Regions from separate parts of the Stenotrophomonas sp. KH_052 genome, predicted to be linked through region 2. Evidence: riboswitches for the same ligand, from Rfam matches in the RefSeq annotation. Region 2 holds a riboswitch; the other holds the start of a gene.

Region 1 (5,391 bases), 760 kb from region 2:
CCGCCGCCGCCGTGCGGGATGCAGAAGGTCTTGTGCAGGTTCAGGTGGGAAACGTCCGAACCCCACTTGCCCGGCTTGGCCACGCCGACCAGGGCGTTCATGTTGGCACCGTCGGTGTACACCTGGCCGCCGTGCTTGTGGATGATCTCGCAGATCTCCACCACCTCTTCCTCGAACACGCCGTGCGTGGACGGGTAGGTCATCATGATCGCGGCCAGGCGGTCGCTGTACTTCTCGGCGTTGAGGCGGATGTCCTCGACGTCGACGTTGCCGTTGGCATCGGTCTTGGTCACCACCACCTTCATGCCGCACATCTGTGCCGATGCCGGGTTGGTGCCGTGCGCCGAATCCGGGATCAGGCAGATGTCACGATGGTCTTCGCCGCGCGAGCGGTGGTAGGCACGGATCGCCAGCAGGCCGGCGTACTCGCCCTGCGCGCCGGAGTTCGGCTGCAGGCTCACCGCGTCGTAGCCGGTGCATTCCACCAGCATCGCTTCCAGCGAGTCGATCAGTTCCTTGTAGCCCAGCGCCTGGTCGGCCGGCACCAGCGGATGGATCTGCGAGAACTCCGGCCAGGTCACCGGGATCATCTCGGCGGTGGCATTGAGCTTCATCGTGCACGAGCCCAGCGGGATCATCGTGCGGTCCATCGCCAGGTCCTTGTCGGCCAGCGAACGCAGGTAGCGCAGCAGTTCGTGCTCGCTGTGGTGGGTGTTGAACACCGGATGGGTCAGGAATTCAGACTGGCGCAGCAGGCCGGCCGGCAGTGCGTCGGCAGTGCTGGCATCCAGTGCGTCCACATCCAGCAAAGCACCGAACACCGAAGCCACGGCGACGATGTCGGCGCGGGTGGTGGTTTCGTCCAGGCTGATACCGACCGAGTCGCTGTCGATCGCGCGCAGGTTGTAACCGGCGGCACGGGCCTTGGCGTGGATCTCTTCGGCGTGCACGCCGGTGACATGCAGGGTGTCGAAGAAGTCACCACCGACCTGCACGCCGGCCTTGCGCAGTGCCGCAGCCAGGATCGAGGCCAGGCGGTGGGTGCGGCGGGCGATGCGGGTCAGGCCTTCCGGGCCGTGGTAGACGGCATACATCGAGGCCATCACCGCCAGCAGCACCTGCGCGGTGCAGATGTTGGAGGTGGCCTTCTCGCGACGGATGTGCTGCTCGCGGGTCTGCAGGGTCAGGCGGTAGGCCGGGTTGCCCTGTGCGTCGATCGACACACCGATCAGGCGGCCCGGCATCGAACGCTTGTAGGCATCGCGGCAGGCCATGAACGCCGCATGTGGGCCACCGAAGCCGAACGGCACGCCGAAACGCTGGCTGTTGCCGACCACGATGTCCGCGCCCCATTCGCCGGGGGCAGCCAGCAGGGTCAGCGCCAGCAGGTCGGTGGCCACCGCCACCAGGCCGCCGCGTGCGTGCACGGCATCGACCAGCGCCTTGTAATCGCCCACCTGGCCGAAGGTATCCGGGTACTGCAGCAGCAGGCCGAAGCTGTCCGCTTCCAGCGCTTCGGCCGGCGTACCCACGCGCAGCACGATGCCCATCGGTTCGGCGCGGGTGCGCAGCAGTTCCAGCGTCTGCGGGTGCACGGCGTCGTGCACGAAGAAGGTGTCCGACTTCGACTTGGCCGAACGCTTGGCCAGGGTCATCGCTTCGGCGGCGGCGGTCGCTTCGTCCAGCAGCGAGGCGTTGGCGATTTCCATGCCGGTGAGGTCGGCGCACAGGGTCTGGAAGTTGATCAGCGCTTCCATGCGGCCCTGCGAGATTTCCGCCTGGTACGGGGTGTAGGCGGTGTACCAGGCCGGGTTTTCCAGGATGTTGCGCAGGATCACGTTCGGCGTGTGGGTACCGTAGTAGCCCTGGCCGATGAAGCTGCGCAGTACGGTGTTCTTGTCGGCGATCGCGCGGATCTTCGCCAGCGCCTGCACTTCGGTGATCGACTCCGGCAGCGCCAGCGGTGCCGGCGACTTGATCTTGGCCGGCACGATGGCATCGGTCATCGCATCCAGCGAGGCGTGGCCGATGACGCCGAGCATCTGTGCGATCTCGGCATCGTTGGGGCCGATGTGGCGCTCGACGAAGGCCGAATGATGCTCGAGCTCACGCAGGGAAGGGGTGTTCTGGGACATGGCGAAGGATCCGTCAGGAAAGGGCACACGCACGGGCACAAGCCGCCGGTCGGCGGTCTGCGGGGCGCCCCTCTGTCCTTTTGCCTGAGAGTTTAAAAGCGCGGCGGACCGCAGCTTCGTGCCCCTTCGGCGCCGGATCGAACCGGTCTCTCCAGAGTTCTGTTACGGGTGGTATCGGGCCTGAGCGATTACGGGCGTTGCGCCTTCGGCAGCGGTGTTCCGCTTCTCCCACCGTGTTGCCCGCCGATTATAGCCCGTTGCGCGCCGGCCGGCCGCTCCCGGGAGGCGCCGCTGCGCCTGAATGGCCGATGGCCCGGCCGTGCGTTTTGTGCATCCGTGCATGGCGCGGGGCGCAATCCCCACCTATGATGGGCGGATACCCGAATTCATCTGGCGCTGTCCCTGTTTCAGGGGACTGGCGCCCGCCGTGCGTGCCGCGCATGGCCCTGCCGGACGCCTCTCCATGACCGCCGCTGTTGCTCCTTCCACCCGCCGCATGGCCCTGCTGCTTGCTGGCCTGGCCATGTTCGGTCCGTTCTCGATCGACACCATCTTCCCGGCGTTCCCGCAGCTGGCCCAGCGCCTGGCGGTGGACGAAGTGGCGGTGCAGCAGACCATCAGCGTGTACCTGCTGTTCTACGGCCTGATGAGCCTGGCCCATGGCCCGCTGTCCGATGCCTGGGGCCGCAAGCGGGTGATCCTCGGCGGCCTGGTGATATTCGTCGGCGCCTCAGTCGGCTGTGCGCTGTCCACTGACCTGACCACGCTGCTAGGCTTCCGCGCACTGCAGGGCTTGTCGGCAGGTGTCGGCATGATCGTCGGCCGAGCGGTGATCCGCGACCTGTACCACGGCCATGACGCACAGCGGCTGATGAGCCAGGTGTCGATGCTGTTCGGCATCGCCCCGGCGATCGCCCCGATCATCGGTGGCTGGATCCTGCTCAGCGGCGCTGGCTGGCCGTTGATCTTCTGGTTCCTGGTGGTGTTCGCGCTGGTGCTGCTGGCGGCCACTGCACGCTACCTGCCGGAAACCCATCCGGTCGAGGCGCGCGTGCCGTTGTCACCGCGCGTGCTGCTGCGCGACTACGTTCGCATCGGCTTCAATCCGCGTTTCCTGCGCCTGGCGTTGGCCGGCAGCATCGGCTTCGGTGGCGTGTTCCTGTACATCTCCTCGGCGCCGGTGTTCGTGATGCAGCACCTGCACCTGGGCGAGGGCGGTTTCGCCTGGCTGTTCATTCCCACCATCGGCGGCATGACCACCGGCTCGTTCCTGTCCGGGCGCATGGCCGGGCACAGCAGCCCCACGCGACAGGTCGCCATCGGTTTCGGCCTGTGTGCGTTGTCGGTGCTGCTGAACATCGGCTACGTCGGCCTGGCGCCACAGTTCGCACTGCCGTGGGCGGTGATGCCGATCTTCCTGGGCGGCATGGGCATGGCGCTGATCTTCCCGATCCTGGCGCTGGCGGTGCTGGACATGTATCCGCACCAGCGTGGCCTGGCGTCCTCGCTGCAGGCCTTCGTGCAGCTGATGATCAGCACCGTGGTGGCCGGCGTGGTGTCGCCGCTGCTCAGCGCCAGCCCGCTGCACCTGGCACTGGGCCAGGCCGCGTTCTTCGGCGCCGGCTTCGTGTTCTGGTACTGGGAACACCAGCGCGAGCGCGCGGCGCAGGCAGCCTGCACGGGCCATTGAGCAGCACGCAGGGGTAGGGCAGGCGGCGATGCCGGCACATCCTTGCAGCCGCGGACAACCGGACTAGGCTGGGCATTCCAGCCAGCCGGTGCGTGGATGCACGACAGCCAGCCAATCCGATGTCGTCGCATGAGGTACCCCCATGGCTGCGCAGCAGACCTACCGCCTGTTCGAGGTGGCGCTGAAGGAGCGCCGCGTTCTTTCCCCTTCCCTGGACCGCATGGTGTTCACCGGTGCCGACGTGGCGCGGATGAAGACCGAAGGCCCGGACCAGCGGATCAAGGTGTTCTTCCCCTTGCCCGGCCAGGAGGTGCCACAGGTGCCCAGCGGCAAGGACTGGTATCCGCGCTACCGGGCCCTGCCTGATGAGCTGCGGCCGCCGATGCGCACCTACACCATCCGCCAGCTGCGCGCCGAGCAGGGCGAGGTCGACGTCGATTTCGTCATCCACGGCGTGACCGGACCCGCTTCGCGCTGGGCCATGCATGCACGACCGGGCGACCGCGTGGTGCTGCTGGCTCCCGATGCCGACTGTGCCGACAGCAGTGAAGGTTGGGAATGGAAGCCGCCGGCCGGTGTCGGCCAGGTACTGCTGGTGGCCGATGAGACGGCGTTGCCTGCGGTGGCGGGCATCCTCGAAGAACTGGCGGCCATGCCTGATCCGCCGCGCACGCTGGCATTGCTGGAAGTGGCCCAGGCCGGCGATGCGGTGCCGTTGAAAGCGCCGGGCACGGCCGAGCTGGTGTGGTTGCCGCGTGGGCAGGCCGCCTATGGCCAGCCGCTGTTGCAGGCGGTCCAGGAACGGCTGGCAGCGACCTCGAGCGTGGCCGATGGTGATGCTTTGGACGAGATCGACGTCGATGCGCAGATCCTCTGGGAGCAGGCCGATGCCAGCGTGGCCGGACCGCTGTATGCCTGGGTGGCCGGCGAGGCGGGTGCGGTGATGGCGATCCGCCGCCATCTGGTGCGTGACTGCGGACTGGACCGCCGCGCCATCACCTTCATGGGCTACTGGCGGCACGGCAAAGTGCTGGACTGAGCGGGGGCGTGAAGCGGTGCTGTGGGCGGGGTGCGTTATCCTTGCGCCCCCCTCGCAGCGGTACCGCACCATGTCCACCAGCTCCAAGATCCGCCGCGACCAGCGCCGTCGCCAGGAAAAGCAGGCCGCCAACAAGGCAGCCGCGCAGGCCTCGCCGGTGGAGCCGCATGCCGAACTGCGCGATGCGCAGCGCACCCTGCTGGCCGGTGTCGTGCGACGTGATGGTGAATGGGTGCTGGGCATGGATGGCCGCATCGCCGGCCAGAGCGAGAGTGCTGCCCAGGTGCTGGCCCTGATCATGCAGGCCGGTGAACTGCACGAACGCAACGGCACGCCGGTGCGCCTGGTGTACTCGGATGCACTGCGTGATGCTGCGCAGGCCGAAGCGAAGGAGAAGGGCCAGACCTTCGAGGAGTTCAAGGCCGAGCTGGCCGCCGCGATGGCCGCGAAGAAGAACAGCTGACAGGCATTTCGGTAGAGCCGGCCGCTGGCCGGCTGCCCGTTGGGTCTTCATCGCGCGATTGCCG
Region 2 (5,391 bases):
GGCTGACCAGGCCGACGCCGGGCAACTGCGCCAGGCGCTGGGCGATGCGCGTATCCACCAGATCGTGCACCTGCGGCAGCGACAGGCCTTGCGAGGTCACCGCCAAGGTCAGGATGGGGGTGTCGGCCGGGTTGACCTTGCGGTACACCGGCGGCACCGGCAGGTCCCCGGGCAGGAAGCTGCCCGCCGCGTTGATGGCGGCCTGCACGTCCTGCTCGGCCACACCCAGCGACACCTCCAGCCCGAACTGCAGGGTAATGACCGAGGCGCCACCGGAACTGGTCGACGACAGTTGTTTCAGGCCGGGAATCTGGCCGAGCTGGCGCTCCAGCGGTGCGGTGATGGTGCGTGTGGTCAGTTCGGGGCTGGCCCCCGGATACAGCGTGGTGATCTGGATGATCGGGTAATCGACCTGCGGCAGCGCCGCCACCGGCAGCAGGCGATAGGCCAGCACGCCGGACAGCAGCAGCGCCACCATCAGGAGAGTCGTTGCGACCGGGCGCAGGATGAACGAGCGCGAGAGGTTCATGCGCCGGCCTTGGTCGCGGCCTCCTCGGTGATGATCTCCACCGCCGTGCCGTCTTCCAGCCCGTCGATGCCTTCGATCACCACCTTGTCCCCTGCGGCCAGCCCGGAGCGCACGGCCACGCGTCCATCATCGGCCGGACCGAGCACCACGGTGCGGCGTTGTGCCTTGCTGTCCTTGTCGACGATATGCACGTAGTTGCCCTGGCTGCCGAACTGCACGGCGGCATCGGGAATCAGCAGCGCGGGCTGCTCGCCCAGCTGCAGGCGGACGTTGACGAACTGGTTGGGGAACAGCGCCAGATCGTGGTTGTCGAAGTGCGCACGCAGTTTCAACGTGCCGGTGGTGGTATCGATGCGGTTGTCGACGCTGGACAGCGAGCCGCGGGCCAGCTGCCGGCGTTCTTCGCGGTCCCAGGTTTCCACCGCCAGTGCCGGTTGCGCCTGCACGGCATCGAGCAGCGCCGGCAGCTCGGGTTCGGGCACGGTGAACAGCACGCTGATCGGTGCGGTCTGTGCCAGCGTCACCAAGCCTTCGGCATCGCTGGCACGCACCAGGTTGCCCACATCCAGCCGGCGCAAGCCGACGCGGCCACTGACCGGTGCGGTAATGCGGGTGTACTGCAGCTGCAGGCGTGCCTCGTCAACAGACGCCTGATCGCTGAGGCGGCGGCCCTGCAGCTGGCGCACCTTGCTCTGCTGGTCGCTCAATTCCTGCCCGGACACGTAGTTCTGCTTCTGCAGTTCGCGGTAGCGCTGCAGCTGGCGTTCGGCGTTCTCCAGCTCGGCCAGATTCTGCTGCTGGGTACCCTGGGCCTGTGCCAGCTTCACTTCATACGGGCGCGGGTCGATCTGCGCCAGCAGATCGCCGGCCTTCACCTGCTGGCCTTCCTGGAAATGCAGCCGCAGCAGTTCGCCATCCACGCGGCTGCGTACCACCACGCTGTGCAGCGGGGTGACCGTACCGACCGCCTTCAGGCGCAGCACCAGCGGCTCGGCGCTGGCACGCGCCACGCGTACCGGCACCGTCTTGCCCGGCGCATCGTCGCTGCTGCCGGCGCCATTCCGGGGCCACAGCCACCACGCCAGAAGGGCGGCGAGGGCAATGGCCAGCACCGCCCACAACAGGCGGGCACGACGGAAACGGGAATTTTCGGCGACAGACATGGGGCATCCTGCGCCCTGCGCGCGCAGGGACATGCGGGCCCGTCGGTGCGTTCACGGCATCACGGGCAGCGGGGAGGGAGTGTCTGGCGGGGCCGCGGGCGCGGCGTGGCTGGATGCCGTCGCAGCAGCGACGGGGCGACAATGGTAGCCAATCACCCCGGTCAATGCCGCATGACCATGGTCATGCAACGCATTCGGTAGTGCCGGCCGCTGGCCGGCAACCTGCTGGAATCTGAGGGCGTGTGCCGTGTTGCCGGCCAGCGGCCGGCACTACCGTCAAACAATCAATGCACTTCGTCGTGGTACACGAACTTCGGCATTTCCCAGCGGTAATGGATCGCCAGCAGGCGCAGCGCGAAGCCGCCGCCCAGGCAGCACAGGATCGCGGTAGCGTCGGCCACACCCCAGTGCAGCAGCAACAGGTAGGCCGCGCCGGTCAGCAGCGCGATGATCGCGTACAGCTCCTTCTGGAAGATCAGCGGCACCTCGTTGCAGAGGATGTCGCGCAGCACGCCGCCGAAGGCGCCGGTCAGCATGCCGGCAATCAGCACGATCGGCATGGCATGGCCGGCCTCACGTGCGATCGAACAGCCGATCAGGGTGAAGGCGATCAGGCCCAGTCCATCGAGCACCAGGAAGGTGCGTCGGAAGTGGTGCATCCAGCGTGCGACCCAGGTGGCGATCAGCGCCGCACACACGGTGAAGCCCAGGTACTCGGGATGCTTCACCCAGCCCAGCGGATAGTGACCGAGCAGGATGTCGCGCAGTGATCCGCCGCCGAGGGCGGTAACGCAGGCGATCATGATCACACCGAACAGGTCCATGCGGCGGCGGCCGGCGGACAGCGCGCCGGTCATGGCTTCGGCGGAAATGGCGATCAGGTAGATGATGGACAGCAGCATGGGACAGGCTCCGGGCGCGGTGGGGCCGGCCATGCGCGTGTACCGCCACTGCCTGCGCAATGACGGGATGACGATGACCGGTGCCGCTCCCGCTGTCCTTTTGCCTGAGAGTTCAGCGGCATGGGCCGCGTGCCCCTTCGGCGGATCGTGCCGGGCATGCCCGGTGACCTCTCTCCAGCTCGGCGAGTCGAATGCATGGTTGGTGGGATTCCAGCCCACCGGCCTGAGCGATCATGGGAGCCTGCGCCTTCGGCGGGCGCCAGCGCGGCGCCTCTCTCCTGCATTCGGGCGCCAGTATATCCGCTGCAGTGCAACACGGCATAATCCGGCCATGGCCTCGTCCCTGCGCCCGTGGTTCCTGTACCTGCTCGAATGCCGCGATGGCAGCTATTACGCCGGCATCAGCACCGACGTGGACGCGCGTTTCGCTGCCCACCAGGCCGGGAAGGGTGCGCGTTACACCCGGGCGCGGCCGCCGCTGCGCGTACTGGCCGTGCGCGAGTACCCGGACCGGGCCGCCGCCTCGCGCGCCGAATGGCAGCTCAAGCAGCAGCCGCGCGAACGCAAACTGGCCTGGCTGCAGGCACCGGTCCTGTAGATCCACGCCTTGCGTGGATGGAGACGCCGCCCATGCCATGATCGCCACAGCCATGGACATAGGATTGGTCCGATGAAGACCTGCTGGATGCTGCTGTTCACCACCTGCATGACCTTGCCGGCCTGCGCCCAGGCGCCGACCTCGCCGCCACTGCAGCACGGGCAGATCGGAACCGCCGCAGAGCTGGCCGCGCAGCGTGGCCCGGCCACTGCTGACCCCATCCACCTGCGCCGTGACCGGGTGCCGCCCGATCTGGTCGACCTGATTCCGCTGGCCGAAAAATGGGGCATCGGCGATGACCTGCTGCGCGACGAGATGCAGGAACGTGCCACCGACGCGGAAAAGCGCGCGATGGCCGATGCACTGAAGCATCGGCATGCGCGCATCACCGCCTGGCTCGACAGTTTCCCGAAGGGCCAGCCGATGACCGACGAAGCGGCCGCGTTCATGTACATGCAGCTGGGCGTCGACGAAATGGGCCTGATGCAATAGATCCGCGCCACGCGTGGGTAAGTACGCCGCCCATGCCATGATCATCCCGCCCCAGCCTTGGAGACCAGGATGTCCACGCTTGCCATGTTGCTCGCTGTTGCTGGTGCGACAAGCCCCGCCGCCGACCCGGCCACGATCGCGGCCATCGAAGCCACCTGCCACGATTACGTCGACGGCCAGCTGGAGGCCGACCCGCAACGCGTCGCCCGCTCCCTGCACCCGGACCTGGCCAAGCGCGCGGTCCTCGGCGATACACCCGACGAACGACTGGGCCTGCGCCGCATGTCGAAGGAAGAGCTGGTCTCGTTGACGAAGCAGGGCGCGCTGAAGACCCCGAAGGATCAATGGAACCGCCGCTGCACGGTGCTGGACGTGACCGGCAACGCGGCCTCGGTGCGGCTGGAAACCCCGTGGTTCGTCGACTACTTCCACATGGGGCGCTTCGACCAGCGCTGGGTCATCGTCAACGCACTGTGGTATCCGAAGCCGAAGGCGCTGTAGAGCGATGCGTGCCGCCGGCAAAGCATGGATCTCCGTCGTCGTACTGGTCGCCGGTATCGCGCTGCTGCCTGGCCTGCTGTACCTGCTCGGGCTGGCGCTGGTGGAAGGCCGGCCGCAGCCGGCAGACCGTGCGCCCAGTGGTGTGGCTGCATGCAGCAGTGAGCAGCGCACGGGATTCCAGCCGATGAATCCATGGAGCTTCACGACGCGGTTCTTCGATCCTGAGGCGTTGAAGAAGGCGACTGATGTCGAGCGCGAAGCGTTCTGGGTTGCACGCCGCCACCTGATGCGGCAGCCAAGGCACGACATGCTGCGCTGGCATCTCAGCAGTACCGCACTGACAATCTGGATCACCCGGCATTGGAGTAGCACGCAGATTGCCGACACCGCGAGGAAGGAGGATTTCTGCCGCACCTGGTCGAAACAGCGGGTGCCGGGCGGCCCGATGAACCGGTAGATCCACGCCATGCGTGGATGATGTTGACGGAGTCAGAGCCCTTTCCTGCGGAAAGGGATCCGACCGCGCAGCAGCCGGCCAGCGGCCGGCACTACCGTCGGGGTCGCCGGTCTTCCTGGTCGTCACCGAAGATGATGCGCGCGCTGCGCTGGTAGCTCCAGTACGCCACCGCCCAGTTCAGCAGCACCACGACGCGGTTGCGGAAACCGATCAGGAAGAACACGTGTGCGGCCAGCCAGAACCACCAGGCGAGGACGCCCGAGAGTTGCAGCCTGCCCAGGTGCACGATCGCGGCCATGCGGCCGATGGTGGCCAGGTTGCCGAAGTCGGCGTACTTGAACGGCCCCGGTGCGGCCTTGCCGTGCAGGCGCGCGCGGATCACCTCGGCCACGTACTTGCCCATCTGCTTGGCGGCGGGTGCCACGCCAGGCACCGGCTTGCCGTTGGCCTGGTTCAGCGCGGCCAGATCGCCGGCCACGAACAGTTCCGGGTGGTCAGGCAGGGTGAGGTCGGGTTGCACCTGCACGCGTCCGGCGCGGTCCAGCGGCACGTCCAGTGTGCGCGCCAGCGGTGAAGCGGCCACGCCGGCGGCCCAGACCACGGTGCGGGCCGGCACGAACTGATCACCGAGCTTGAAACCCTGGCTGTCGATGTCGCTCACCGGGGTACCGGTCAACACTTCCACGCCCAGCTTTTCCAGCTGCCGCCGTGCCTTCAGCGAAAGCACTTCCGGGAACGAAGACAACACG

What was found. Region 2 has a riboswitch for glycine ahead of AC3ITW_RS19820 (trimeric intracellular cation channel family protein). Riboswitches for the same ligand answer to the same signal wherever they lie in the genome.
Region 1: linked by a shared signal. The riboswitch ahead of gcvP (aminomethyl-transferring glycine dehydrogenase) and the one ahead of AC3ITW_RS19820 (trimeric intracellular cation channel family protein) in region 2 are both predicted to bind glycine.

Annotation. Positions count from the first base shown of each region.
Region 1 is NZ_CM174475.1:3,567,224-3,572,614, reverse strand. It holds gene gcvP (aminomethyl-transferring glycine dehydrogenase) at 1-2,135, opposite strand, end outside; glycine riboswitch at 2,198-2,300, opposite strand; gene AC3ITW_RS16485 (multidrug effflux MFS transporter) at 2,599-3,825, shown strand; gene AC3ITW_RS16480 (siderophore-interacting protein) at 3,968-4,864, shown strand; gene AC3ITW_RS16475 (hypothetical protein) at 4,935-5,327, shown strand.
Region 2 is NZ_CM174475.1:4,330,424-4,335,814, reverse strand. It holds gene AC3ITW_RS19830 (multidrug efflux RND transporter permease subunit) at 1-529, opposite strand, end outside; gene AC3ITW_RS19825 (MdtA/MuxA family multidrug efflux RND transporter periplasmic adaptor subunit) at 526-1,692, opposite strand; gene AC3ITW_RS19820 (trimeric intracellular cation channel family protein) at 1,977-2,594, opposite strand; glycine riboswitch at 2,677-2,782, opposite strand; glycine riboswitch at 2,796-2,885, opposite strand; gene AC3ITW_RS19815 (GIY-YIG nuclease family protein) at 2,926-3,192, shown strand; gene AC3ITW_RS19810 (hypothetical protein) at 3,265-3,684, shown strand; gene AC3ITW_RS19805 (nuclear transport factor 2 family protein) at 3,754-4,185, shown strand; gene AC3ITW_RS19800 (hypothetical protein) at 4,190-4,642, shown strand; gene AC3ITW_RS19795 (NAD(P)/FAD-dependent oxidoreductase) at 4,734-5,391, opposite strand, start outside.